DNA from 3 places in the Massilia sp. TWP1-3-3 genome. Region 1 is predicted to be linked to each of the others. Evidence: predicted binding sites of a transcription regulator. Region 1 holds the regulator's gene; each other region holds the start of a gene.
What was found. Region 1 encodes FNR, which switches genes on or off when oxygen is low (the NO sensors DNR and NnrR bind a similar motif). Its sites were predicted from a motif close to TTGATNNNNATCAA; they were not measured.
Positions count from the first base shown of each region.

Region 1 (9,434 bases):
GCCAGCCAGGCAGGCGCGCGAATGCCGGCGGCCCAGACGCACAGGCTGGCCGGATAGGCGGCGCCGTCGGCGTCGAGCACCCGGTCCGCTTCGATGCTGGCCACGTGGCACCCGGTAACGACCTTGACGCCGCGTTCTTCAAGCAGCTTGTGGGCGGGGGCCGAGTCGCGCTCGGGCAGCGGCGCCAGGATGCGCGGCGCCCCTTCAAGCAGCAAGATGCGCACGTCCCGTTCGGGCCGCAGGTGGGCAAAGCCGTAGGCGGCGTATACCCCGCTCGCTTCGCGCAGTTCGGCGGCCAGCTCCACCCCAGTGGCGCCGGCGCCGATGATGACGATGTCGACCGCGCCCTGGCCGCCTGCGGCGCGCCGGGTATCGGCCTGCGCCAGACGGGTCAGCAGCAGCAGGCGAAAGCGTTCTGCGTCTTCGGTGGCATTGAGGGAAATGGTGTGTTCGGCCGCGCCGGGCACGCCGAAGTAATTCGAGGTACTACCCACGGCAATGACCAGCGTATGGAAAGAGAGGGTACGCTGCGGCAAGACCAACTCGCCGTTTGCGCCGGCAATGGGGCCAACGGTCAGGCTGTGCGCCGGCGCATTGAGCGCGGTAAGGGCACCATAGACGAACGTGAAACCGTTGTCATGCGCCAGCTTCTGGTAGGACAAGCCTTCCTGGTGCAGGTCGAGCGTCCCGGCCGCTACCTCATGCAGCGAGGGCTTCCAGATATGGGTCAGGCCCCGGTCGACCAGCGTGACCTTGCCCGCTCCCAGCTTGCGCCCCAGCTTGCAGGCCAGTTCCAGCCCGCCGGCGCCGCCTCCGACAATGACGATGTCACCCTGCACGCGATCCTCCCGTCCACCGTTATTGGACGAGAGTTTACTACGCGCCGCAACAGGAGCGGCGCACGGCGGGTGGCCTTAGTCCTTGTCGTGGCCTTTTCCGTGGCCCTTGTCATGCTTGCCTTCGTGCTTGTCCTCGTGCTTGCCTTCGTGCTTGCCTTCGTGCTTGTCGTAGTTGTCGTGATTGGTACGCTCGTCGAGCCGGAAGCCGCGCTGGTCATTGTCGCGCCGGTTGTCGTAACGGTTCTCGTCGCGGTGGCCATCGCCCCCATGCGAGCGGCGATACTGCGGAGCATAAGTATTGTTGTACCAGCTGTCCTGCACAAAATAGACTGGCCGGCCGCAGGCGTTGTAGGCAGCGCAGTGCTTGCTCCACTTCTTGGCGTGGCCGGGCGGCACGCGCAGGTACATCGGCGGCGCGTTGCGGTATTGCGGCATTTGCTGGATGATCATCGGCTGCTGGTAGATCACCGGCGGACGCGACAGGTTACCCAGGTCGATGCTGCCGTAGTAGCCCGACTGGCCCAGCTGCAGGCTGAGATTTTGCGCCATCGCGCCGGCCGCAGCCGTCATGATCATTGCGGCGATTAGTAATTTTTTCATTGTGTGCCTCTTCGCAAGTGACGAAACGCCAATGGCGCCTGACCACAGGCAGCGGGCTGATGCCCGCTCCTGGTCATGCACGAAGTTTAACAGAGGCAACATGAACTTCTGTTCGCCAACACACATAGTTACCGCTGCTTACACGCATTACATGTTGCGAAACAGCGACATGAATGGCTGGCTGACCGACAGCGTCTCCGGCCGCGTTTTCAGCCTGACCATGCCCCTGCCCGCGTCATCGCGCGTGATCGACGCCACCGCCCGCAGGTTGACGATGGTCGAGCGGTGGATCTGCTTGAAGATCGCCGGGTCGAGCACGTCGAGCAGTTCGCGGATCGGTTTGCGCAGCAACGCTTCGCCGCCCGCCGTCATCACCACCGTGTACTTGGTGTCCGACTGGAAGTAGGCCACATCGTCAACCATGATCAGGCGCGTTTCGGCGCCCGCGCTGGCGGTCAGCCACACCAGCGGCGGCTCCTTGCCGCTGTTGGGAATGCTGCGGCCAAGCCGCTCCACCAGGGCGGCCAGCGCGGCGCTGTCGCCGGCGCCGCCGGCGATGCGCGCTTTCAAGCGCTGCACCGTGGCCGCCAGGCGGGCCCGCGCCACGGGCTTGAGCAGGTAGTCGACTGCGCCCTTGTCAAAGGCGTCGATTGCGTACTGGTCGTAGGCGGTGACGAACACCGCCTGGGTGCCGGGGCTGGCGTCGGGCAGTGCGGCGGCTACTTCCAGGCCGCTCAAGCCGGGCATGCGAATGTCTAAAAAGGCCACCTCGGGCTGGTGCAGGGCAATCGCTTCCAGCGCGCTGCCGCCGTCGTCGCAGGCCGCGACAATGTTCAGTTCCGGCCAGACCTCGCCCAGCAGCATCACCAGCGCCTCGCGCAGCAGCGTTTCATCTTCGGCAATTACGCACTTAGTCATGCTGCGCTCCCTTTTTGATCGTGTTCAGGGCGGTGTTGGGCACCGTGATCGTGGCCGCAACCCCGCTGGGAAAATTGGCCACGATGGCAAACGAGGCGGCGCTGCCGTAGGCCAGGCGCAGCCGTTCGCGCACATTGCGCAGTCCGATGCCGGTGCCGCCGCCCTCGGCCGAAAAACCGCGCCCGTCGTCGGCCACCGTGACCGCCACCGCGGTCTCGTGGGTGCGCGCCAGGATCCACACCGTGCCTCCGCCGGACTTGGGTTCAAGCCCGTGCTTGATGGCGTTTTCCACCAGCGTTTGCAGCATCATCGTGGGAAACAGCACGGCGCGCAGCGCAGCGGGGACCTCGACCTGCAGCGACAGGCGGCTGCCCATGCGAATTTTCAGAATGTCGAGGTAAGCCTGGGCCCGTTCGAGTTCATCGCCAATGGTCGAGAGGCTATCTTCGGTGCGCGGCAGCGAATGGCGCAGGTATAGAATCAGGTTGCCCAGCATCTCGTCAGCGCGGGCCGGATCGGTGCGCGTGAGCAGTTGGGCGCTGGCCAGCGTGTTGTACAAAAAGTGCGGCTCGACCTGGGCGTGCAGCAAACTCAATTTGGCCACCGTCAATTCCTTTTCGGTGGCGCTTTGGACCACGCTGGCCTGCTCGGCGCGGCGCAGGCCGGCCACGCGCCGCGTAACCGAGCGCACGATCGCTTCCGCGTTTTCCAGGTTGGTGGCGAAGTCGACGAAAAACCAGTCGCTCCAGGCTGAGCGCTCCGGTTCGCAAATGAGCGTCACGCTGCCGGCCTCGCCATTCGGCGCGACCGTCACCAGGATCTGGTTGAAGTGGGTGCGCAAGTGGCGCGTGAACTGGATTTGCACCGTGTCGCCACTGTAAGGGTCGATACGCTTGATCTTGGCGCGCAGTTGCAAGCTGTCGCGCGCGCTGTCGACCGACTCGATGCCCGGCAGTTCGCGCACCGCCGCCTCGACCAGGTCGAAGGCGGCTCCCGCTTCGAACGGGATTTCGATCTGGCGCCGCTGGCGGTTCGACAGCGAGCTGCTGTTGACTTCGCCGGTAATCAGGCGCACCCGGCGCAGGTGCGAAAAGGCCGTGATCAAGACCACGGCGCCGAGCAGCATGCCGGTCGCCGCAATAAAGCCGCCGGCGTCGCGCCCGATCGGTTGCAGCAGCGCGTCGTTGGCGATCAAGGCGCACAGGAAATACAGCACCATCCAGGAAACGGTGAGGCGAAACAGGAAAAAGAGGCTGGTCATGAGGGGTTCCGGGTCAGTAGTCGTAGGCGCAGCTTAGCAAGCGCGGTCCGTGACTTCCGGCATTATCCGACAGAACCCCGCAGGGGCCGACGGAGGCGGGAAAACCAGCCAATGTCATCGTCGACGGTCCTATCGCAGTAGCGCATCATGTCCTCCATGGCGGCGGGAGCATCCACACCGGCTATATTCTCGGGCGTGGTATTTCTGCGGCATAACAGCACACGGTTGACGATGGTGCCCGTTATCCAGCGGCAGCCCCCTACCTGGACGTTCGTATAGCCGCGACAGGACAATTTGAATGTCAGCGATTGCGCCATGCCAGCGGCCGCGCCGCCGAAACACGACCATAGGATGACCTTGCCCGCAAACGCTTTCGGCAGACCCCGTTTCTCGAGCAGGCGAGCCAGTGAGCGCGCCGAATGCGTATACCCGGCGTCTTTTTGAATGCGGTCGCCATAATTTCCATGTCCCAAAATCAGCAAGTCGTGATGCAGATGGGCCAGACTAATTTCCGGTGATGAGACATCGCTCCCCACATTGCCTTGAGCCGAAGGCTGGCAATGCAGCGTCGCGGCCGCGCTGGCCCACCTTTGTGGGACGGACACGGGCGGACAGGCTAAACTGTCGGCTCCATTCCCAACGCTGCAAGGTTTGCCCATGTCGTTTGCTTCCCTCGGTCTGATCGACCCGCTCATGCGCACGCTCGATGCGCTTGGCTACACGAGCGCCACGCCGGTGCAGGCACAGGCGATCGGCCCGGTCCTGGCCGGGCGCGACGTAATGGCCGCAGCCCAGACCGGGACCGGCAAGACCGCCGGTTTCGCCCTCCCGCTGCTGCAGCGCCTGACCATGGAAGGCGGCCAGGCGGGCAGCAACGCGGTGCGCGTGCTGGTGCTGGTGCCCACGCGCGAATTGGCCGAACAAGTGCACGACAGTTTCAAGGAATATGGCGCCGGCCTGCCGCTGCGCACCCATGTCGCTTACGGCGGCGTGAGCATCAATCCGCAAATGATGAAGCTACGCAAAGGGCTCGACGTACTGGTGGCCACGCCCGGGCGCCTGCTCGACCTGTACCGCCAGAATGCGGTCAAGTTCGACCAGTTGCAAACGCTGGTGCTCGACGAGGCCGACCGCATGCTCGACCTGGGCTTTTCGCGCGAACTGAATGAGATTTTTGCCGCCCTGCCCGCCAAGCGCCAAACCCTGTTGTTTTCGGCGACGTTTTCCGACGAGATCCGCGCGCTGGCAGGCAAGCTCTTGAACAACCCTCTGAGCATTGAAGTTAGCGCGCGCAACAGCACGGTGCAGCGGATTCGGCAGTGGGTGGTGCCGGTCGATAAAAAACGCAAGCCGGAACTGTTCTTGCATTTGTTGCACAAGCTGCGCTGGGGCCAGGTGCTGGTGTTCGTCAAGACGCGCAAGGGTGTCGACCAACTGGTCGACACCTTGGCGGCAAATGGCGTGGCGGCCGACGCGATTCACGGCGACAAGGCGCAGCCGGCGCGCCTGCGGGCGCTGGAGCGTTTCAAGGCGGGCCAGTGCAAGATACTGGTGGCAACCGACGTCGCCGCGCGCGGGCTGGACATCGATGACTTGCCGCAAGTGGTCAATTTCGACTTACCCACCGTGGCCGAAGACTATATCCACCGCACCGGCCGCACCGGCCGCGCGGGCAATGCGGGCCAGGCGGTGTCGCTGGTATGCGCCGATGAGGTGGACTTGCTCGCCGCCATTGAAATGTTCACGCGGCAAACCCTGGAACGCATCGAAGAGCCCGGCTTTTCGCCCGAGCACCGGGTGCCGCTGACCGATACGGCAGGCCAGGTCGTCAAGAAGCCGAAGAAGGCGAAAAAGGCCAAGGTGACGGGCGATGTTTTGCACGTGGATGTCCGCTTTTTAAAAACCCGATAAGCTGCGATGAAGTATGATGACTGAATGAATCAACCGAATCCCCCTGCAGCTGTATTAAATATCAACGTCTTGAAAGCAAGCTGCGCAGGATGCAGCATGCACCAATTATGCCTTCCCATGGGGCTCGACGAGGGCGAACTGAGTCGGCTGGACCAGATCATTGGCAAGCGCAGCCGCATTTTGCGCGACGAGCGCCTGTACCAAATGGATCAGCCTTTTCGCAGTTTGTACGCGATTCGCTTCGGCCATTTCAAGACTTACCAGGTCAATGCGGCCGGAGAACAACAGATTACGGGTTTTCAGATGGCCGGCGAATTGCTGGGAATGGACGCCATCAGCGGCGACCGCCACCATTGCGACGCAGTGGCGCTCGAGGATAGCGAAGTGTGCGAGATTCCGTTCACCCGCCTTGAAGACTTGTTCGGCCAGGTGCCGACGCTGCTGCGTCACTTTCACCGCATCATGAGCCAGGAAATCACGCGTGAACAAAACGTCATGCTATTGCTGGGCAATATGCGCGCCGAGCAGCGTTTTGCGGTGTTTCTGGTCAATTTGTCGTCGCGCTACGCGGCGCGCGGGTATTCGCCGACCAGCTTTCAGCTGCGCATGTCGCGTGAAGATATTGGCAATTATCTGGGCTTGACCATTGAAAGCATCAGTCGATTGCTGTCGCGCTTCAAAAAGCAGGGCTGGTTAAAGGTCGACAAGCGCGAAGTGACGCTGCTCGACCCGGTGATGCTCAAGGCGATGGCCGCCGGTACCGCGCAGTGCAGCCCGATGGCCTGAGTCAGGCTACCCGTAAAAGTCCCCCCACATCGTCGTCGCGCACGCGACGGACCCATGGAACATTGGCTCAGTTGAACCGTTCCATTGCCGCCAATCGTCGCCCCCGCGTTCACGCGCCGGCCGTCGTTGGTCACTTGGGCCCCATGGGACCCGACGACTCAAAACGGCGCCTTTCCATCGTCCGGCACCACGATCAAATACCCCGTCAGCAAGCCGGCCAGCGTGCAAAACGTCCAGAAGAAGAAAAACCCGATGCTGTAGACCGCCATCGGCGCCAGCGACGACAGCGCTTCCGGCTCGACCCACGAGAAGAAAAAGCCTTCAGCGAGCGCCGCGGCCAGGAACGATGGCCACAGCACCGCCATCGCCAGGCGCTTCATGCCCTGCCTCATGGCGCAATGGCCGCATCGGCGTCGATCGTCATCGACTGCTGGGCCGGAAATTGCCATTCGGCGGCCAGGCGCCAGTCGCGCTTGCCCCCTTCCACATTCACCTGCCAGCGTGCCTGCTCCAGTGCCGGCAGCGGCGCCGAAAAACGCCCCTGTGCATCTGGATACACGGCGAGCAAAATGTCTTTTTCAGGCAACGTCGAATGCGCCAGTCCGATCCTGAACGGGGTCGTGACCGGCTGCCCAAAGCTGGTCAATTCGCCCTGCATCGCATGCGCGCCGGCGTTGTAGTGCAGCGCCACCGACAGGCGCTGGGCGCTGGCCACGCGGTCGCGCCGCAAGTCCTGGTTAATCGCCTTGCCCTGCTTGTAATAGTCGTCGACCACCATCGCGTCCTGGCGCGTATAGGCCAGGTAACCGGTGTAGCCGCCGGCCACCAGGACCACGGCCGGCCCGAGCATCAGCAGCCATGGCCAGCGCTGGGCATACCATGGCGGCGCCGTGCGCAGCCTGGGTTGGGAAGCAGTTTGCATGCGGTTCTCCTTCATTATCTCGGTACGATAAATACGGCTTTTTCGGTGACCTTGAGCGAGGGCTGGTCGAGCGCGCTCAATTCGAACATGATCGCATGCGAGCCGCCCGTCAGGGCTGCCCGTTCGGTCTGCACCCGCACCGGCACGGCGCGCGTGCTGGCGCCGTCGAGCAGCACTTCTTCCTGGTCGGCCAGGCGCACCCCGGGCAGGCCGCTGACGACAATGTGGAAGCGATGCGCCGTTTCGCCGGTGTTCATCACCTGCAGGCGGTACACGTTTTCAATCACGCCGTCGCCCACTTCGCGCCCCATCGAGCCGCGGTCGCGGATGACGTCAAGCTTGAGCGGGGTGCGCAGCGCCAGCGCGGTGCCAAAGCCGATGCCGATCAGGGCCAGCAGCGCGCTGTAAATGAGCACGCGTGGGCGCACGATGTGCGCGCCGATCTGGCGCGCCGACCAGCCCTTTTCCATGGCCTGGTCGGTCGAATAGCGAATCAGCCCGCGCGGCAGGTCGATCTTGTCCATCACGCCGTTGCAAGCGTCCACGCAGGCCGCGCAGCCGATGCATTCATACTGCAGGCCATTGCGAATGTCGATTCCGGTCGGGCACACCTGCACGCACAGGGTGCAGTCGATGCAGTCGCCCTTGGTGCGTTCGGCCGTTTGCGCGCCGCGCGGCTCGCCCCGTTCCCGGTCGTAGGTAACGATCAGCGTGTCTTTGTCGAACATGGCGCTCTGGAAGCGCGCATAGGGGCACATGTATTTGCACACCTGCTCGCGCAGCCAGCCCGCGTTGCCGTAGGTGGCGAGCGCGTAAAAGCCGATCCAGAACCATTCCCACGGCCCCAGGCTGAGCGCGCCAATGCCCGCCATCATCGAGCGCATGGGCGCAAAGTAACCGACGAACGAGATCCCGGTCCACAGCGCCACCAGCCACCAGGCGCTGTGTTTGGCGCTCTTGCGCCAGATCTTGTCCAGCGTCCAGGGTTGGCGGTCGAGCCGGATGCGGGCGCTGCGCGCGCCTTCGATCTTGCGCTCGATCCACATGAAAATTTCGGTGTACACCGTTTGCGGACAGGCAAAGCCGCACCACACGCGCCCGGCCACGGCCGTCACCAAAAACAGCAGCCAGGCGCAGATGATCAGCAGCGCAGCGAGGTAAATGAAGTCCTGCGGCCACAGCACCAACCCAAAGATGTAGAACTTGCGCGCGGCCAGGTCGAACAGGACCGCCTGACGATCGTTCCAGGTCAGCCACGGCAGACCGTAGAACACGATCTGCGTGATCCACACGCAGGCCCAGCGCAGGGTCGCATAGCGGCCCTTCGCCTCGCGCGGATAAATCTCCTCGCGCGCCGCGTACATTTTGATCACCTTTGGACTGGACTGCTTCATTTTTTAGCCACTGCCGCGTTGTCACTGGCCGCGTTAGGACTGGCCGCGGTGATGCTGGCAGATTTGGTGCCGGCCGGGTCGTTCGACAGGCTCCACACGTAAGCTGCCAGCACGTGCACCTTGTCGGCGCCCAGGAAGTCCTCGAAGGCCGGCATCTGGTTGTCGCGCCCCTTGCGGATGGTTTCCATGATGGTGTCGGCGCTGCCGCCATACAGCCAGACCTTGTCGGTCAGGTTCGGCGCGCCGATGGCCTGGTTGCCCCCGCCGCTGGCGGTGTGGCAAGCCATGCAGGCACTGAACTTGGACTTGCCGAACACCGCCTTGATCGGATCGTGCGAGGCGCCCGACAAGCTCTTGACGTATTGGACAACGTTGACGATATCGTCATCCGAGCCGACCGCCGCGCCCATTGGCGGCATCACCCCGTGACGCCCCTTCATGATGGTCGTCTTGATGATCTCCGGCGTGCCGCCATGCAGCCAGTCGCTGTCGGTCAGGTTCGGATAACCCTTGTTGCCGCGCGCATCCGAGCCGTGGCACTGGGCGCAGTACGTCATGAACAGGCGCTCGCCGATGGCATGCGCCTTCGGGTCGGCCGCCACCACCTCGATCGGCTGGCCGGAAAAGCGCGCAAACTGCGGACCGTATTCGGCGTCGGCTTTACTGAGTTCTTCAGTGTAGGCGCTGCTCGACTTCCAGCCAAGCTTGCCGGCATAGCTGCCAAGGCCCGGATACAGGAACAGGTAAGCGAGCGCGAAGACGATGGTGATGTAGAACAGCCACATCCACCAGCGCGGCAGCGG
Region 1 is NZ_JAFCWX010000009.1:21,513-30,946, reverse strand. Features, by position in the region: gene ACP7D4_RS10830 (NAD(P)/FAD-dependent oxidoreductase) at 1-839, opposite strand, end outside; gene ACP7D4_RS10825 (hypothetical protein) at 915-1,439, opposite strand; gene ACP7D4_RS10820 (LytR/AlgR family response regulator transcription factor) at 1,587-2,357, opposite strand; gene ACP7D4_RS10815 (sensor histidine kinase) at 2,350-3,618, opposite strand; gene ACP7D4_RS10810 (hypothetical protein) at 3,681-4,223, opposite strand; gene ACP7D4_RS10805 (DEAD/DEAH box helicase) at 4,276-5,529, shown strand; gene fnr (fumarate/nitrate reduction transcriptional regulator Fnr) at 5,554-6,315, shown strand; gene ACP7D4_RS10795 (hypothetical protein) at 6,474-6,695, opposite strand; gene ACP7D4_RS10790 (FixH family protein) at 6,704-7,237, opposite strand; gene ccoG (cytochrome c oxidase accessory protein CcoG) at 7,252-8,631, opposite strand; gene ccoP (cytochrome-c oxidase, cbb3-type subunit III) at 8,628-9,434, opposite strand, start outside.

Region 2 (9,434 bases), on a different contig from region 1:
CGAGACGCTCGGTCAAGCCAATCTGAAGGTCGATGCCGCGCAACAGAACCGGGCCGAGGTCGGATGACAAACCGCCGCCAGCAAAATCGGCTCGGACGCTGTGAGCAGGAATGGACGCAAAACGGAGCTGCTCTGGGGTAGAATTCATGTCGGGCAAGGTGGCGTTCGTTTTGGTTAGTGTGTTTCGAGATACTCACATCATATCAAGCACTTACGGCATTCTTGCCCTTTTTTATGCAAAATCCAGGCTAGAAGAGCAGGCCCACCGTGTGCAGCAGCAGCCCGACCAGGCCGCCAACGATGGTGCCGTTGATGCGGATATATTGCAGGTCGCGCCCCACGTGCAGCTCGAATTTGCGCGACAGCGTTTCGGTGTCCCAGCTGCGGATCACGCGCCGCACCAGGTCGACGATCAGTTCGCGCTTGGCGACGATGGTTTCGGCGGCAAAGGTGCGGATCCATTCGTTGAGCTTGGCCTGCACCGCCGGGTTGCGCCCGAGCGCGCCGCTGACCGCCTGCAGCGCCTGTTCGATATGGGCGCCCACGCGCGACTGCGGCGAGGTGGTGTCGGCCAGCAAGCGAGCGCTGACGTCATCCCATACCTGGCCCACGTAGGCGCGGAACAAGGGATGGCCCAGGCTGCTGTCGAGCAGTGCGCGCAACTTGGTTTCGTACTCGGGCGAGGTGGCGAGCTTGTCTATCAGTTCTTCGGTGGCGGCCTGGAAACGGTCGCGCCATTCGCTATCCTCGCCTTGCATGTCTGCGAGGATAGCTTGCACGCCCGCCATCAGGCGCTCGTAAAATTTTTCATCGATGACCTTGGGCAGCCAGCGCGGGCTGTGCTCGTGCACTTTCTGGCGGATGTACGGGCGGTGCGCTTCGAGCGCGGCGGCCACGATGCCGAGCAGCTTTTCCAGCAGCACATGGTGCTGGCGGCCAGCCACCAGCACCGACAGCAGGCGCGACAGCAGCGGCGCCAGTTGCACGTCCTTGAGCGCGCCGGCCAGCGCGTCGCGCAGGAACATGGCGGCATCCTTGTCTTCCACCATGCGCAGCAGTGCCGGCACGGCGCTGGTGATTTGCGCGGCAACGGCGCGCGCGTTGGCGCTCTGGTCGAGCCAGTGCGCGGCGGTGCCGGCAAAGTCGATGCGTGCGAGTTCGCCGTGCACGACGGCGTAGCTCATGAAATTGTGTTCGAGGAAATTGCCGAGATTCTCACCAATCCGTTCCTTATTGCTCGGAATGATGGCGGTGTGCGGAATCTTCAGCCCCAGCGGGTGTCGAAACAGGGCGGTCACGGCGAACCAGTCGGCAATCGCGCCGACCATGGCCGCCTCGGCAAAGGCGCCCACGAAGGCCAGCGCGGGGTGCCGGTCCCGGAACAGGCGCGCCAGCACAAAGACGAGCGCCATTACGGCCAGCAAGCCGGTGGCGAACAGGCGCATGCGCGCCAGGCGCGCGCCCTGTTCCACCTCTTGCGGCGAAGGCGTGATGGTAGCCAGCTGCGCGCCTGCTTACAGCTTCAGCTTGGCGTGTTCCGTCTCGTCCGGCGTGGTGCCGGTCAACACGGCCTTGGCCATTTTATATAGCTGCACCATCGTGCTGGCCGTGGAATCCCAGTATTCGGCGCTGTCGGACACCACGCGCACCAGCATCGCGTGCGGATCGTCCGGACCGTGGGGAAACCATGCCTGCACGGCCGGGTTCCACATCTCCTTGATCTTGGCGCGCTCGACCACGCGTTCTGCGCGGCCACTGATCGACACGTAGACATTGTCGGCCGGCTCGGCAAAGCTCAGGTTCACTTGCGAATGAACGGCAATGTTTTCCCACAGGTCCGTTTCGCTGGACGTGAAGAACCACAGGTTGCCATCGGCATCCATTTCCTGGTTGGTCATCGGACGGCTGAGCAGGCGGCCATTGTCGTCGGCGGTGGTGAACATGGCGAAGCGGATCGACTGAATCTTCGACTTCAGTTCGGCAATCTGGCTGGAATGGTCGTAGGCGGACATGGACTTCCTTTGTTCTGGTTTCTGGAAATTTTATAATAGAACGGCTTGTCATTGTCATCTGTGCGCACGCGAACTTACGTGAAGGCAAGCGATTGTGCATTGCAAAACGTGGGAATATGAATGATAATACGAGTCATTCTCATTAACATTAAAAGACAAGACCATGTCCAGCCACTCGCCCTTCCCTTCCCGCGCCCGTCTTACGCCGATCGCCGCCGCCGCTCACCTGGTCGCAGCGGGCGCCCTGGCCATGGCGAGCGCCGCCGCTTGCGCCCAGGCCGCGCCCGCGACAACGTTGCAGGAGGTGAAGGTGATCGGGACGGCGGAAGCGACTTACAACGTCAAGTCCAGCTCCACGGCAACCAAGACCGATACCTTGCTGCGCGATACCCCGCAAGCGATCACGGTCATCACCAAGGAATTGATGCGCGACCAGAACATGCAAAGCTTGCATGACGTGGTGCGCTACGTGCCGGGGATCGTCACCACGCAGGGCGAAGGCAACCGCGACACGGCGGTGTTTCGGGGCAACAGCTCGACCGGCGACTTTTACGTCGACGGCATCCGCGACGATGTCCAGTATTTCCGCGATTTCTACAATATCGACAGCGTCGAGGCACTCAAGGGTTCGAACGCGATGATTTTCGGGCGCGGCGGGTCGGGCGGCGTGATCAACCGCGTCAGCAAGCAACCGGGCTGGACGCCCGTGCGCGAGGCCTCCCTCACGCTCGGTTCATGGGACAGCCGGCGCGCAAGCGTCGATGTGGGCCAGGCAATTAACGATCAGGTCGCCTTCCGCATCAATGGGTTGGCGGAAAAGTCTGACACCTACCGCAACGGCGTGACCGTCGAGCGCGCCGGCGTCAACCCGACCCTGGCGATCCGCGCTGGCCGAAACACCAGCGTGGTGCTGGGCTACGAACATTTCCGCGACGACCGCGTGGCCGACCGCGGCGTGCCTTCGTTTGCCGGGCGTCCTTACCGCACCGACCCGTCGATGTACTTTGGCAACCAGGAACTGAGCCCCGTGTGGGTGCGCGTGGATGCGTTCACGGCCGTCATCGACCATGACTTCGGCAACGGCTTAAGCCTGCGCAACCGCAGCCGCTACGCCGACTACGACAAGTTCTATCAGAATATTTACGCCAGCAGCGCAGCCGGCGCCGATGGCAAGGTGACGCTGGGCGCCTACAACAACGCCACGCAGCGCACCAATCTGTTCAACCAGACCGACCTGTTTTATACGCTTGCGACCGGCAGCGTGAAGCACAAGCTGGCCGCTGGCCTGGAGTTCGGTCGCCAGGAAACGGACAACGTGCGCCAGACCGGCACCATTGCGGGCGACCGCGTCCTGTTGAGCAATCCGCGCGCCGTCGGCCCGGTGCTGTTCGCCACCTCGAAAACCGATGCCTTGAACCACGGCGTGGCGACCGTGGCCTCGGTCTACCTGCAAGACCAGATCGCATTGTCGCCGCAATGGCAAGTCATCGCGGGCGTGCGTTACGACCGTTTCAAGGTTGACTTCGAGAACAAGAACCCGGCCACGCTGGCCCGGCTGGGCGTGCGCGACACGCCAGTGTCGCCGCGCCTGGGCCTGGTCTACAAGCCATTCGAAGCGCTGTCGCTGTATGGCAGCTACAGCCTGGCCTACGTGCCCCGTGCCGGCGACCAGCTCGGTTCGCTGACCGCGCGCGTGGCCGCATTCGATCCGGAAAAATTCAAGAACCTGGAACTGGGCGCCAAGTGGGATATCCGCCCCGACCTGGCCGCCAGCGTCGCCGTCTACAAGCTCGACCGTACCAACGTCATCATCGCCAACCCGAACGATGCTACCCAAAACATCCTTGCCGACGGCCAGCGCACCAAGGGCGTGGAACTGGGCTTGACGGGCAAGGTCAATGCCGCCTGGAGCGTGATGGGCGGCTACGCTTGCCAGGACGCCGAGCTGGCGTTCATCAAGGGCAGCACGACGCTAACCGGCGCCACGCTGGCCAACGTGCCGCGCCAAACGTTTTCGCTATGGAACCGCTACGACCTGGACAGCCAATGGGGCGCGGGCCTGGGCGTGTCTTACCGCGACAGCATTTATGCGGCCGTCGACAATGCCGTCACCCTGCCCGCCTACACCCGGGTCGACGTGGCGCTGTTCTACAAGGTCAACAACAACCTGCAATTGCAGGCCAATGTGGAGAACCTGCTCAACAAGGCGTACTGGGCTTCGGCCAATGGCAACAACAACATCACGCCAGGCTCGCCGCGCGCACTGCGGGTGACCCTGAATGCCACGTTTTAACGCCGGCTTGCCGGAGCATCAAGGGCGCCTTCGGGCGCTTTTTTTTGCTTTTTTTCGCGTGCTCGTACTACATTTGAGACCGCCCTCGCAAATAAAGGTTCAGTCCCGCACGTTGATGCTGGTCAGCCGCGCGATGCCACGCACGCTGATACTTAAATGACGCACGGCGAGCGGCCATGTCCGTCGTGCCCACCATTAGCGGAGGAAACGTGATTACACCCGGCGAGGAAAACGGCAACCGGCTGGCGGACCAGCAAGTGAACTTCTTGAACAGCCTGACCCAGTTCACCAGGGAGCACCGGGCCGGCCATTGGTCCGGCACTTTTTCCGGCTTTATGGAAGCGGTGCTGCCCGCCGCGCCGCACCAGGTCGCCCGCACGTCGCACCAGTACATCTGGGACATGATCCGCGCCACCTGCACCAGCGACGAGGACGGCCATTTCCGTTGCAGCCTGTTCAACGAAGATTTGTTCGGCATTGACGACGCGATCGAACGCGTGATCGATTACTTCAAGGCGGCGGCGGCCGGTTCCGAGGTGGGGCGGCGCCTGCTGCTGCTCCTCGGTCCGCCGTCGGGCGGCAAGTCCACGCTGGTCATCTTGCTCAAGCGCGGCCTGGAGGAATACAGTTATACCGACGAAGGCGCGCTGTACGCCATCGCCGGCTGCCCGGTGCACGAGTCGCCGCTGCACCTGGTGCCGCACACCATGCGTGCCACTTGCCGCAACACCTACGGCATCGACATCACCGGCGAAGTGTGCCCGCATTGCCGGGCGCGCCTTGAAGACCAGTTCGCCGGCGACTTCATGCAGATGCCGGTGGAACGTTTTTTCGTGTCCGAATCGGGGCGCAGCGCCATCGGCACCTACGCCCCGCATGACCCCACCACCGCCGACCTGGCCGACCTGGTCGGCTCGGTCGACCTGTCCAAGGTGGCGCAGTACGGCGACGAGGGCGACCCGCGCGCGTGGTCATGGTCGGGCGCCGTGTATGCCGCCAGCCGCGGCGTGCTCGAGATGATCGAAATTCTCAAGGTCAAGCGCGAATTTCTGTATTTGCTGCTCACGCTCACGCAAGAAAAAAACGTCAAGGTGTCGCGCTTTCCGCTCATCTACCTCGATGAAACCATCCTGGCGCACACCAATCTGGCCGAGTTTCGCAAGTTCCTGCAAGAGAGCGAGAATGAGGCATTACTCGACCGCATGGTCATCATCCAGGTGCCTTACACGCTTAATTATCGCGAAGAGGCGCGCATCTACCGCAAGCTTATTTCGTCGGCAGCGCCGGCCTTTCGCGATGTTCACCTCGACCCGCATGTACTGCACGCGGCGGCCGTATTCGCCATTCTCAGCCGCATCCAGGACGGCGACGAAAAAGACGTTGAACTGATCAAGAAAATCCGCATCCACGCTGACGAAGAAGTCGATGGCGTGAACCGGAACGAGGTCCGGCGTGTCAAAGAGAAGGACAAGGCGCCCGATGAAGGATTGGCGGGCGTGTCGCCGCGTTTCGTGATCAACGCGCTGTCGAGCGCGATCATTCAGTCCAACCGCAAGAGTCTGTCGACCATGGACGTGCTGCTCGCGCTCAAGGATGGCATCGAAAGCGACGCGCGCATCGATCCCAAGAAAAAGCGCAAATGGGTCGACTACCTGGTACTGACGCGCAAGGACTTCTACAACCGCTGGGTCAAGGAAGACGTGCACAAGGCCTTGTTCGTGTCGTTTGAACAGGAAGCGCAGGATTTGCTGAACAAATACCTCGACGAGGTTGAATCCATGCTCGACAACCGGCAGATCAAGGATCCCATCACCAACGAGGAAAGGCGACCGGACGAACGCTTTTTGCGGGCGGTGGAAGAAAAAATCCATATTTCCGAGTCGGGCAAGCAGTCGTTCCGCCAGGAGGTCGTGCGCAAGGCCATGGGCGCCTACAAGCGCGGCATCAAGTTCAGCCTCGAAAGCCATTTGCAGTTAAACGACGCGGTGCAACAGTATCTGTTCGAGCAGCGGCGCGACGTGCTGCGGCTGGTCAGCTCGGCCAAGCGGCCGGACGATGAAATCCGCACCAAGATTTCCGCCGTTGAAAAACGGCTGGTAGACGAATACGGCTACGACAGCCACAGCGCGCGCGAAGCGCTCAATTACGTGACCACCCTGCTGGCGCAAGAGTAAGGGATTGTCACCAGCGGGTCAGGAGGCATGGCGTGACAGCGATGATCAACACGGGGTGGTATGACTTATTTTCGCGCGGAGCGCGTGATTGGCTGCGGCACAACGACAAGGTGCGCGAAGCCGTGCAAAGCCATTTGCCCGACCTGATCGCCGGCCCAGACCTCATCACCGGGCCGCAGGAGCGCACGGTGCAGGTGCCGGTGCGCATGCTTGAACACGCCCGCTTCAAGCTGGCCGAAGGCCGCAGCCAGACGGGCGCCGGCCAGGGCGAAGGCCAGCCGGGCGACGTGCTCCAGTCCGGCCAGAGCGAGCCCTCTTCGGGCAGTGGCGAGTCGGGTGAAGGCGGCAGCGAAAACGGCGAAGTGCGCCTGCTGCTCGAGTTCTCCATCGACGACGTCATGGACTGGATCTGGGAAGAACTCAAGCTGCCCGACCTGCAGCCCAAGCCGGGTGCGCGCATCGATGAAGTTGAACTGGTGCGCGAAGGCTGGGACAAGCGCGGCGCGCGCTCGCGGCTGGACCGGCGGCGCACCGTCAAGGAAGCGATCAAGCGGCGCGCCGTGCAAACGAATCCAGTGCCCTTTACGAATGACGACCTGCGCTTTCGCCAGCTTGTCACGCGCGTGCGGCCGAGTACCAGCGCGACCATCCTGTTTGTCATCGACGTGTCGGCCAGCATGACGCAGCTCGAGCGCAAGCTGGCCAAGTCCTTTTTCTTTTTTGCGCTGCAAGGCATCCGCCGCAAGTATGCCAAGGTGGAAACGCGCTTTATCGCCCACACCACGCATGCGTGGGAGTTCAGCGAGCGCGAGTTTTTCCAGGTCACGGGCATCGGCGGGACCATCGCTTCGAGCGCCTTCCGTCTCGTGAACGAGCTGGTGCGCAAGGAACTCGATGCGGCGCACAACAACATTTATATGTTCTACGCCTCGGACGGCGAGAACTTCACCGAGGACCGCGCGGCAGCCAACCAGTCCTTGAGCGAACTGGGGGGCATGTTGAATTACATCGGCTATGTCGAAACGCTGCCTGGCGTGCCGCGCGCGCTGGAAACGGAAATGCGGCGCTTGTGCAATGAACTGGAGCGGCGCGGCTTGCCGATCAGTAGCAGCGTCCTGTCGGCGCCCGATGACGTCTGGCGCGCCCTGCGAAAGTTCTTCTCCAAGGAAGTGGAAGCAGACACTGCCGAGGCACGCCCATGAGTTCCGTGCAAGAGACGCTGGCGCAGTACGCCGAACAGATCGAGGCACTCGCCGTCGAACTGGGGATGGACTTTTATCCCGTCACCTTTGACCTGGTGCCGGCCAATTTCATGGTCGAGATCGCCGTCTACGGCTTGCCGGTGCGTATGCGGCATTGGTCGTTCGGGGTGCGCTACATCCATCAATTGGTGCGCCAGCACATGGGCCATTCGCGCATTTTCGAAGTGATGTTTCCCGGTGACCCTTGCCACGCTTTCATGCAGGAGCAAAACTCGCTGGCCGAAAACACGCTGGTCACCGCGCACGTGCTTGGCCATGCGGACTTCGCGAAAAACAACCAGCTGTTCACCCGCTTCATTTCCATGGCCGGGGGGAAAATACTCGAACAAAGCGCTGCACGGGCCTTGCGGCTGGAACGCGCGCTGGCGGCGCACGGCCAGTCGCGCGTGGAGGCGGTGCTCGACGCGGCGCTGGCGCTGGAAACCCACATCGACGTCAACCAGGCCCTGCACCGTCCACGCTACCCCGAATTCATCGCGCCGCCCGCCGAGCGGGGTCCGGATCCGTTCTATCACCGCTTTTCTCGCTTGCCGGGCGAAACCGTGCCGGAGGTAAAAAACGAGGCGCCCCAGCGTTCGCCGCTACCTCCCCAGCCGGAGTACGACTTGCTGTGGTTTGTCGCGCACTATGCACCCGACATGGAAGACTGGGAGCGCGATATCTTCCTGGCCGTGCGCGAGGAAGCTTTTTACTTCCATCCCATTTTTGCGTGCCAGATCATGAATGAGGGGTGGGCGTCCTACTGGCATGCGCGCTTGCTGCGCGAAGCACATTTCCTGCCGCACGACCTTTACGTGGCGGCCGTCAAGTCGCATTCCGACGTGGTGCGTCCCTTTGGCAGCGGCCAGCAACTGTCGCTGTCGGTCAACCCCTATCACCTGGGCTTTTCGATGTGGGAGTACATCATCGACAAACATGGCATGGAAAAGGCTCGCCAAATTGTCCGTGAGGAAGACGACTTTGGCTTCATCCGCAATTACCTGGATCAGGAACTGGCCGACCAACTCGATTTGTTCGTCTACGAAATGCGCAAGGATGGCGAAACGCGCATCGCCAACCGCGATATACGTGCAATCCGCGAAGCAATCCTTGCGCCCAAGTACAACTACGGCGCTCCCTGCGTGAGCGTGACCAAGGTGGGGGCCGACGGCAGCCTCGACTTGCACCACGATTATCTGCGCGACGGACGGGGTCTAGAATTGCAACAGGCCGAAAAAGTGATGGATTACGTGGCAAAAGTGTGGCGCCGGCCGGTGACCTTGCATACGGTCGACTTCCGCGGCGTGGTGCGGGTGTTACCTACCCGCAGGCCACCGGTGTGAGTCAGCGAAGCGGCGCCTGCAAGTGCGCGATATACCAGTCAAGCGAAGCGCGCAGTCCATCGTCGAGCCGATGGCTAGGCTGATAGCCCAGCAGCCGGGCGGCTTTTGAAATATCTGCCTGCGAGTGACGCACATCGCCCACCCTGAAGTCCGTGTAGTGCGGTTGGTAGTCGCCCAGGTGGGGGAAACGCTCGTCGAGCATGTTGCGCATCAGGCAATATAACTCGTTCAAGCTGGTCCTGGCATTGACTGCCACGTTGTAGACCTGGTTGACGGCCTCTGGCTTGGTGGTGAGTGCGGCGAGCAAATTGGCCTGCACCGCATTATCGATAAAGCAAAAATCGCGGCTGCTGTCTCCGTCGCCATTGATA
Region 2 is NZ_JAFCWX010000003.1:271-9,704, forward strand. Features, by position in the region: partial or broken gene ACP7D4_RS03315 (transposase) at 1-148, opposite strand, end outside; gene ACP7D4_RS03320 (DUF445 domain-containing protein) at 249-1,472, opposite strand; gene ACP7D4_RS03325 (pyridoxamine 5'-phosphate oxidase family protein) at 1,515-2,012, opposite strand; gene ACP7D4_RS03330 (TonB-dependent receptor) at 2,176-4,305, shown strand; gene ACP7D4_RS03335 (serine protein kinase) at 4,515-6,479, shown strand; gene ACP7D4_RS03340 (DUF444 family protein) at 6,521-7,681, shown strand; gene ACP7D4_RS03345 (SpoVR family protein) at 7,678-9,063, shown strand; gene ACP7D4_RS03350 (SDR family oxidoreductase) at 9,065-9,434, opposite strand, start outside.
Region 2: ACP7D4_RS03335 (serine protein kinase) is a predicted target of FNR. The motif match lies at 4,418-4,431, and genes of this name have one in related genera.

Region 3 (9,434 bases), on a different contig from region 1:
GAAAAACGTGGCCGGCAGGCCGAAGCGCTGCAGCAGTGGCAGTGCGACGTCGGCGTGGTCGGCGTAGCCACCATCGAAGGTGATGCAGGCCGCGCGCGAAGGCAGGGAACGTTCCTTCAGGCGGCGCACGGCTTGCTCGAGCGGCAACACCTGGAACCAGCGCCGCAGCAAGCGCAAATGCTGGGCGAAGCGGTCCGCCTCGATAATGTCGGGAAATAGTGGGTCCGGGCGCGCGATTACGCGCCGGTACATCAGGATCGAGAGCGGTACTTGCATGGCGTGGCCTGTCGTGACGTGGTGCCGGCGGTTCTGGCGGGAAAGTCTTGATTCCTGTCAAGAATGAAGAACGGGGCGTCGGTACACTCAATTCTTATGTTGAGGCAATATTAGACCGGCGCGGCGGCACGGCTGTTGAGCGTTCTCATGTTGGCCCGACATGCATCCGGGGCGCCCCCGACCGTGGCGCGAACGACAGTGCAGCTGCGGAGGCTTTCATGCGTATCGGTATTCTTTCCTATCCCATGCTGTTCCAGCGCGACGCCGCGCTGCAGGTCCAGGTACGCGAAACGACGCGCGCGCTCAATGCACTCCAGCAAGTCGACGGCAACGCGCTGACGGTGGAGCTGGTGGGCGCCGACCCCACCCACCTTGACAGCTACGATCTGATCCACGTCTTTTCCGCCAGCGGCGGCAACCATCGCATCGTCGAAGCGGCGGCCGAACTGGGCGTGCCGGTGGTGCTCTCGCCCCTCATTTCGGCCGGCTGGGACCGCAGCTGCGGCGAGCATGCGCGCCTGGCCGATCACAAGATGGGCAAGCAGACCGCCTGGTCGGTGCAAAGTACTTACGCGCAGACCCGGCGTTCGCTGCAATTGGCCAGCGCCGTCGTGGCGCTGGGCGAAAATGAAAAGAAAGCGATCGAAGAAGGCTTTTTGATCGACAGCGCCAAGATTCGCGTGTTTCCGAACGGTGTGAGCGCGCATTTGTTCGACGCCGACGGCGATCTGTTTCGTCTGCGCACCGGCATTGCCGGCCCGTTCGTGCTGATGGCCGGCGCCATCTCGCCCTACCAGAACCAGCTTGGCATGGCTCAGGTGCTCGCCGAGCTGGCCTTGCCGTTCGTATTGCTGGGCGAAGCGCGCGAGCGCGACCAGGACTATTTGCGCCAGCTGCGCGCGGTGCGCGGCGTGACCTGCCTGGGCGGCTTGAAACACGACCCCAACATGCTGGCCAGCGCCTACGCGGCCGCGTCGGTGCTGGTGTTGCCATGCCAGGGCGACGGCTGCGCGCGCACGGTGTTCGATACGCTGGCCGCCGGTACTCCCGTGGTGATGAGCTCGTCGAGCGTGCTAGACTTGCCCGAAGGCGGCTTTGCGCTGCGTCAAGTGGCATGGAGCGATGCTGCCGCGCAAAAGCAGGCCCTGCTGGAATTGATCGCCGCGCCGCCGGCACGCTCCAGCGTGCGCGACTTGGTGCGCCCTTACACCTGGGAGCGCGCCGCCGGGCAACTGGCCGCCTGTTATGCCGGTCTTGTCGACAGCAAGGCGGTGGCGCTGTGAGTCAGGTCCGTGCAAGCGGCCGGCCCGGCGGCGCCGTCACGCCGGTGGTGTGTTTTGCCCCCCCTGGCACGGTGAGGCTTGGCCCGTCAAAGCGTCGTACACGGCCGTGTAACCGCGCGCCATTTCAGGCAGGCTGTAGCGCGCGATGACCTGGCTGCGCGCCCGCATGCCGTGGCGCGCGCCCATTTCCGGAATGCGGCAATAATCGGCGATCGCGGCGGCCATCAGGTCGGGCGTGCGCGGCGGCACCAAGATACCGGTAAATCCCGAATGCACCAGCACCGGATTGCCGCCCACGGCAGTGGCTACCACCGGCAACCCTGTCGCCATCGCTTCGAGGATGGTGTTGGAGCTGCCTTCGGCCAGCGACGGCAGGACGAACAGGTCCATGGCGCGCAGCATCTGCGCGATGTCGGTGCGCTCGCCCGGCAACCAGGCGCGGTGGGCGGCGCCGGCGCGCACCAGCATGTCGAGGCAGGCGGCGCGTTGCGGGCCGTCGCCGATGATTAACAGACGCATGCGCTGGTGCGCCGGATGGGGCGACGCGATCAGGCGCAGGAAGGCTTCAACCAGCGTCGGATAATCTTTCACCTCATCCATGCGACCGACACTGCCAATCACAAAGGCATTGTCCTGCATGAAGCCGGCCGGGCCGACCGACGCCGGGGGACCCAGGCGCGGGTGGAATTGGACGCTGTCAACGCCATTTGAAATTTGCGAGACCCGCTCGGGCTCGGCGCCCACACTGTCGATCAGCCATTCCTCCAGGTCGCTGCTGACGGCAATGAAGTGGCCGATGAGCGGGCGCAACAGCAAACGCAGCAAGCGGTACTTGAGGCGCTTGCCGTACAGGTCGCTCATGTCGCGCCCGTGTTCGCCGTGCACGCGCAGCTTGACGCCGGCCAGCGCGGCCACCAGCTGGCCTTCGATACCGCACAGGTTCCGCGTGTGGATCAGGTCAGGCTGCAAGGCGCGCAGGGTGCGGAACATGCGCAGGTAGTGGCCAAAATCTTTGCCTTCGCGCTTGTTCAAGCTGATGATTTCCACCCCGCGCGACTTGATGTGGGCGTGGTACGCGGAATAATCTTTCAGGCAGACAATCGCGTGCCGGTAGCGCTCGGCGGGCATGTGGCGGATCAGGTTGATGAGCCCGTTTTCGAGGCCGCCGACGTCAAGCTGCTGGACCAGATGCACGATCAGGCGCGGCTGTTCTGAGACTGTCATGGTGTCACTCCGAGTGAAAGACGGCGCTGCGGGAGGGCCGCGCCCGATGAATCCTGTGCCGATGCGTGCCTGCCGTTCAGTCGTAGTAGCCGTGGTAGTCGCCGGCAAAGGCGCGCGCCTTGTTGCAGATCAAGTCCACGCGCGGGCAGTTGTCCAGACGCCGCAATGCTTCGCGCACTTCGCGCTGGGTCGTCGTTTCCGCCTCGATGACCATGACGACCTGGCCCATTTGCGCTGCCAGCACGCTCGCTTCCGAGGTCAGCAGCAGGGGCGGCGAATCGAAGATGACGATGCGCTCGGGGTAGCGCGTGGCGATCTCGTCGAGCAGGGCGCTCATTGTCTGGCTGGCCAGCAGTTCGGTGGCATGCTTGTTGTTGCGCCCCGCTGGCAGCAGGCTGAGCGTGGGAATATTGGTGCGCAAAATGACGTCGGCCAGGCCGGTGGTGTCGTCGAGCAGCACATCCATCAGCCCGGGCGCGGCCGGCACGCCCAGCACCCGCAGCACCGAGGGCCGGGCCACGTCGGCGTCGACCAGCAGCACCGTGTGGTCTTTTTCCATGGCAATGCTCATGGCCAGGTTGACGGCGCAATGGGTCTTGCCTTCGCCCGGCAAGGCGCTGGTGACAACGATCAGGTTGCCGTTTTTCAGGCCGCTGCTGATCGCCCCTTGCGCGTTGCGCAATAATGGGCGCTTGATGATACGAAAATCTTCGGCGGCGTTGGTGCGCCCGGCGTCGTGGGTGACCATGCCCATCTGGTGCAAGCGCGCCAGGTTGATGTCGACGTAACGCAAGTGGTCGGGTTCGCCCGGCGCCACCAGTTGCAACGAGGCGCTCGCTTGGGGCCCGGGAATGTCCATAATGTACCTCGGCGCTTAAGTAATGATGAGGGAAGATGCCAGCACGCTGCCGTACACCAGCAGCAGCGTGGAAAATGACAGGCCGAGCAGGTACTGGCCGCGGCGGCGGCGGCGCTGCTCGGCTGCGGTCCAGTTCATCGACACGGTACCGAGCACGTTGAGCCCGGTCAGCTCGCGCATCATGCCCGGGCCGGCGAAGGTGGGCCGGGCTTGGCTGATCAGGAGGGCGGCAAAGGCGCCCGCGCCCAGTGCGGCCAGCATGACCATCGAGTACAGGAAGGGGCGGTTGGGGCCGGACGGGGTGACCGGCAACGTAGGCGGATCAATGATCTTGAACGTCATCATTTCGGTGGTGGAACTCAGTTCGCCCGACAGCTTGGCCGCCTCGCGCTTGCTGATCAGCTTTTGATAGTTGTCTTTGTTGATCTCGTAGTCGCGGTTGAGCTGGGACAATTGCGACTCCACTTCGGGCACCGCGCGGCTTTGCTCTTCAAGGCGGGCATGGCGCGCGCTGTATTCGAGCACCCGCACGCGGATAGCCGCGATCCTGGCGTCGGCCTCGGTCAGCGCCACCTTGAGCTGCTGTAGCATGGGACTATAGTTGCGGCCCGGGTCGCTGTCGGACAGCGGATGCCGGCTTTCCTCGACCTTGCGCGCTTCGAGCTGGCCGAGCAGGCGGCGGGCGGCGACGATGTCGGGATGCTGCTCCGTGTATTGCAGGCGCAGCATGTCGAGATTCTTGTTGACCGTGTCGATGCGGGCGTCGAGCTCTGGATTATTGATGCGCACCTTGCCGCCACGCTTGGGGGCGTCGCCGCGGATCTGGGCAGCGATGGCCTGGCGCGTCTGTTCGGCCTCGGCCAGTTCGAGGCGCGCCGTGCCGAGCGCGTCGGCAGCTGCAGCGAGCTGGGCGCTGTAATCGGCGCCCAGGCGCGGCAACAGCCCGGCGTTGCGCAGCTTGAATTGCTTGACCGAGTTCTCGGCCGCCACCAGGCGCTGCTCGTAGCTGTTGATTTGTTCGTCGATGAACTGGACAGCCTGCTGCGAATCGTTCTTCTTGCCCTTGAAACTGCCTTCGACAAAGATGGTCAGCAGCGACTGCACCACGTCGCGCACCAGCTTGGGGTTCTTGTTGGCGTAGCTGATGGTGTAGATGTCGTGGGTGTTGGTGCCGGTAATCTTGATATTGGCCATGAGCTGGGCGACCAACTCCTCCTTTTGGCGCGGCGTCGTCGCCTGCACGTCCATGTCGGTCATGCGCATGATGCGCTCAAGATTGGGTCGGCTGAGCAGCGTACGGCTCATGATCGACACTTGTTCTTCGACATTGGGCATGCTGGTCATGCCGGCCAACAGGGGTTTCAGGATGCTTTGCGTGTCCACATACACGCGCGCGCTGGTCTGGTAGTCGTTGGGCAGCGTGAAGACGGTTGCCCAGCCGGCCACGGCAACCATCCACATGATGGCGATCGCGTACCAGCGGTATTTCCAGATGCCGCGCACGTGTGAAAGCAACTGGCTGATGAGGTCCTCCATATCGTGCGGTTCTCCGTTTGTCATGCAGCGGTTCGAAGCGCGAAGGGACTTCGCTACCCATCCGATTATATGGCCGTAGAAACCAGGAAATATTGCTAGTCACGGGGCCGTTGATTACCGTCAAAAGGCTTTTTCCTCGACCACGGCGCAGCGTTCGCCAAGAAAAAAATCCCGGACAGTGCGCGCCCTGGCCGGGTGAAAATGCCTACTGGCTGGCAGTGGCATCAGGGCTTCCAGCGGCAATCTGGCGCTCGCATCCCCAGCAGGCCCAAACCGCAACACGGAATCGAACGCCCTGGCGTGGCCACGTCCGCTTGGGCCACGATGTCGTCAGATACCCCGTCCACGCACAGCGCGGACGGGTACTGCTCACTGCGCGCTCAGGCGCTGCGGCGGCGCTTGAAGGCCGTCATGCCCAGCAAGCCTAGGCCGAAGATGGCCAAGGTGCCAGGTTCAGGCACGCTTGCGCCCTGCAGCGCATTGGCCAGCGTGTTGTGCTGCACCGTCAGCTGATAGGTGTCCTCGCCGTTGAGCAGCGGGGTGGTGGTGGTGAAAAAGCCGCTGCCGGGGTTGTAGGTGGACAGGCCGGCAAAGGTGCCGGTGCGGCTGACGTTGGCGTCGCCATTGAGCGCGCCCGGCTGGTAGGACAGTACCAGCGCGCCTGTGGTCAGATTGACAATGTTCAAGCTCCACGACAGACGTGCGATGGCGTTGGTGACGGGGCCGGCGGTGGTGTAGGCCTGGGTGAACGGGGTGGCGTCAAAGGCGAACGTCATGGTGTCGGCGTCGCCCATGGTGAAACTGAACGTGGTCGAGGTGCCAACGTCGGAGTCGCCCGAAGCGGAGCCTGCCGATTGCAGCGAAGCGTCGGCGCGCGTTTGCGCGGTAGCGCCGGCAGGCCGACCGCCAACGGCGATGGCGCTGCCGGTCAGGAACTGGTCGGCGTAGCCGAAAGTGCCCGGCACCGGTGGCGGCGAGGGAAACGGGGTGTAGTCGTTTTCGCCGCGCGGTGGATTGGGCAAGCCGACGAACTGGTGGGCGACGTCGGGATTGAGGCCCGACAGGATGGAAAAATCCTGCGGCGTAGCGACCGAGGTGACGCCGTTCAGGCTGGCGCGCGCATGGGCTGAATTGACGCCGTCGAGCACGTCGAAGTCAGCCGGCACATAAGCGGAGCCGTCGGCGTGCAGCAGGCGGAAGTTGTTGATGGTAAGGATGGACTGGGCGAAGGCATCGGCGCGGGCGTTGCCCATCAGGCCGACGGACAAGGTGGCCAGCGCAGCCGACATGACCAAGGTTTTGCGTGAAAGTTTCATGGATCGATCTCCGGTGGGGATAAATAACGAGAAAGCTTGGGGCGCACATCAGGCCGCCGCAACTGTCTCTATGCAGCATCCATGCCAGTCCATTTTTTCCTTAAAAATCATAACCTTACAAAGAATTCCAGACGCCAACGCCGCCCCGGCGGGGCCGCTGCCAATTTTTCCGACGCTGCCAATTTGTTCGCGCGCAATAGTAGAAGCTCGCCACAGGGGAACTTCCGTACGGATGGGCCGGTCTGACCTTGACAACATATCGTTCGCGCCGGCAAGCGGTGCTAAAACGCTCACCTGGAAGGAAGACAACATGATCAAAGAGGATCTCGCCATCGCCACGTTCGCATCGCCCACCGGAATGCGCGATTTGTGCATCGGCGAAAGCGGTACGCCGCCAGACCTGGACCATCCATTGGACCTCCAGGTGTTTCATATCAGGATGGCAAACTCGGCCGGTCGCCGGGAAGCGGCCAGTCTCTTGATTCGCAAGATGTACGGCTGGCGCGGCTATTCGGTCGACGCCAATGAGCCGCACGAAGCGAACAAGATCACCCTGTATGCAGAAACGGGCGGCGTGGTGGTGGGGACGATGAGCCTGTGCCTGGACAGCGAAACAACGCTGCCGGCCGACGAAAACTTTGGCGACAAGCTCGAAGGCTTGCGCCTGCAGGGGCGGCGCCTGTGCGAGCCGTCGCGCCTGGCCATCGACAAGGGCGTCACCAAGCGCGTGTTCGCCTCGCTGATCCATATTTCATATATTTACGCGCATAACATCCACGGCTACACCGACTATGTGATCGAGGTCAACCCGCGCCACGTGATGTTCTACAAACGGATGCTGGGCTTTTCCGATTTCGGCGAGGAGCGCCAGTGCACGCGCGTGGGCGCGCCGGCCGTGCTGCTGCGCCTGCCGCTGTCGGAGATGGGCGCCATGATCCGCAAGTGGGGCGGCCTGATGGAGCAGCACGGCGAAGAGCGCTCGTTCTATCCGTATTTTTTCCCCATCTGGGATGAACCGGGCATCACCTCGCGCCTCATGACCGGCCGGAATTGACCGCCATGACCGCCATGACCACCACCGCCGCCCCTGCAGACCAGCACCAGGACGCCAGCCCCATCGAGCCCGCTAGCGACCTGCCCGGCACTGAAAGGCATGCACCGCTGCTCCGCGCCATGCGCGACATCGTCGGCCCCGGGTATGTCCTGTCCGACGAGCTCACGCTCGAACGCTACGCGCGCAGCACCGCGTCGCGCAGCACGCGAGCGCTGGCCGTGGTCTACCCCGGCGGGCACGCCGAAGTGGTGGCGCTGGTGCGCCTGGCCGCCGCGCACGGCATTGCGCTTTACCCCGTCAGTACCGGGCGTAACTGGGGCTATGGCGATGCCTGCGCGGTGGGCAACGGCCAGCTTATTGTCGAGCTTTCGCGGATGAACCGCATCATCAAGGTCGACGCCGAACTGGCGTATGCCGTGATCGAACCGGGCGTCACGCAGCAGCAACTGTCGGACTACCTGCGCGACCAAGGCCTGAACCTGTGGATGGACTGCACCGGCGCCGGCCCGGACACTAGCCTGATGGGCAATATTCTCGAGCGCGGCTTCGGCCACTCGCCCTACGGCAACCGCTTGCAGCACGTCTCGGGCATGCAGGTGGTACTGGCCAATGGCGACGTGCTGCAGACCGGTTTTGGCCACTACCCGAAAGCGCGCGCCACCCATATCTTCCCGTACGGCGTGGGCCCGTTTCTCGACGGCATATTCACCCAGTCAAACCTGGGCATCGTGACCCAGATCGGGTTGTGGCTGATGCCCCAGGCCGCCTGCCTGAACCACTTCCTGTGCACCGTTGCGCGGCACGAAGACATCGGCCCCGTGATCGATGCGCTGCGGCCCTTGCGCATGGATGGCACGCTGCGCTCGATCGTTCACATTGGCAACGACCTGCGGGTCTTGTCGGGCGGCCAGCTCTTTCCGCGCGAGCTCGCCGGTGGCGCCTCCAGCGTACCCGAGGCGCTGCGCGCGCAGATGCGCGAGCTGGCCGGGGTGGGCGCGTGGGCGGTGTCGGGCGCGCTGACGGGGAGTGCCGCACAGGTCGCGGCGGCGCGCGCGGCACTGAAAAGTGCGCTCAAACGCACGGCCGCCAAGACGCGCTTCATCGACGAGCGCAAGCTGCGCATGGGCGCGCTGCTGGCACGCGTGCTGGGCCAGACGGCGGCAGGCAAGCGGATGCGCGGCCAGGTCGCGTTCGGCGAAGCGCTGTTCGCCATGAACCGTGGCATACCGAACGGGCGCTTTTTGGCGGGCGCCTACTGGAAGCGGCGCGGCGGGCTGCCGGCCGATTTCCCGCGCCAGGCCAACCCGGCGCTGGATAACTGCGGCATGCTGTGGGTCTCGCCCATCCTGCCCACGCGCGGGGCCGATGTGCTGGCCCTGCATGCGCTGGTCGAGCCGATCTTCAAGCGGCACGGGGTCGACCTGTTTGTGACGTTCTCCATGATCAACGAGCGCGCGCTGGGCGCGGTGATCACGGTTTGCTACGACAAGGAAGATGCGCAGGACGTGGCCCGCGCGAAGCAATGCTACGACGAGGTGTTTGCGCTGTGCATGGCCGAAGGGTATATCCCGTACCGGGTCGGCAATCAGTCGATGGCCGAGCTCGATCCGCATGCCGACGTCTACTGGAAGACCGTCGCGCGGATCAAGGAAGCGCTTGATCCGCAGGGCTTGCTCGCGCCCGGCCGCTATCAGCCCGCCGCGGCTGGCGGAAGCGAACACGGCTGACTGTCAAAAACGCCGACAGCGAGCGCGACTGAGAGCGGGGCGCAGCGTCATAGTTTCGCTTGCAGCGTGCATCGGCAGCGTCACAGCGTCGACAGCAAGGATTTCGCTTCGGCCCGCTTGGCGAAATGGGCGGTCGATGCGAGCGCTTTTTCCAGCTCG
Region 3 is NZ_JAFCWX010000003.1:13,346-22,779, reverse strand. Features, by position in the region: gene ACP7D4_RS03395 (polysaccharide deacetylase family protein) at 1-276, opposite strand, end outside; gene ACP7D4_RS03390 (glycosyltransferase family 4 protein) at 495-1,559, shown strand; gene ACP7D4_RS03385 (TIGR03088 family PEP-CTERM/XrtA system glycosyltransferase) at 1,596-2,783, opposite strand; gene ACP7D4_RS03380 (XrtA-associated tyrosine autokinase) at 2,860-3,642, opposite strand; gene ACP7D4_RS03375 (XrtA system polysaccharide chain length determinant) at 3,658-5,202, opposite strand; gene ACP7D4_RS03370 (EDSAP-1 family PEP-CTERM protein) at 5,559-6,494, opposite strand; gene ACP7D4_RS03365 (N-acyl amino acid synthase FeeM domain-containing protein) at 6,805-7,548, shown strand; gene ACP7D4_RS03360 (FAD-binding oxidoreductase) at 7,563-9,275, shown strand; gene prsT (XrtA/PEP-CTERM system TPR-repeat protein PrsT) at 9,356-9,434, opposite strand, start outside.
Region 3: ACP7D4_RS03375 (XrtA system polysaccharide chain length determinant) is a predicted target of FNR. The motif match lies at 5,289-5,302, and genes of this name have one in related genera.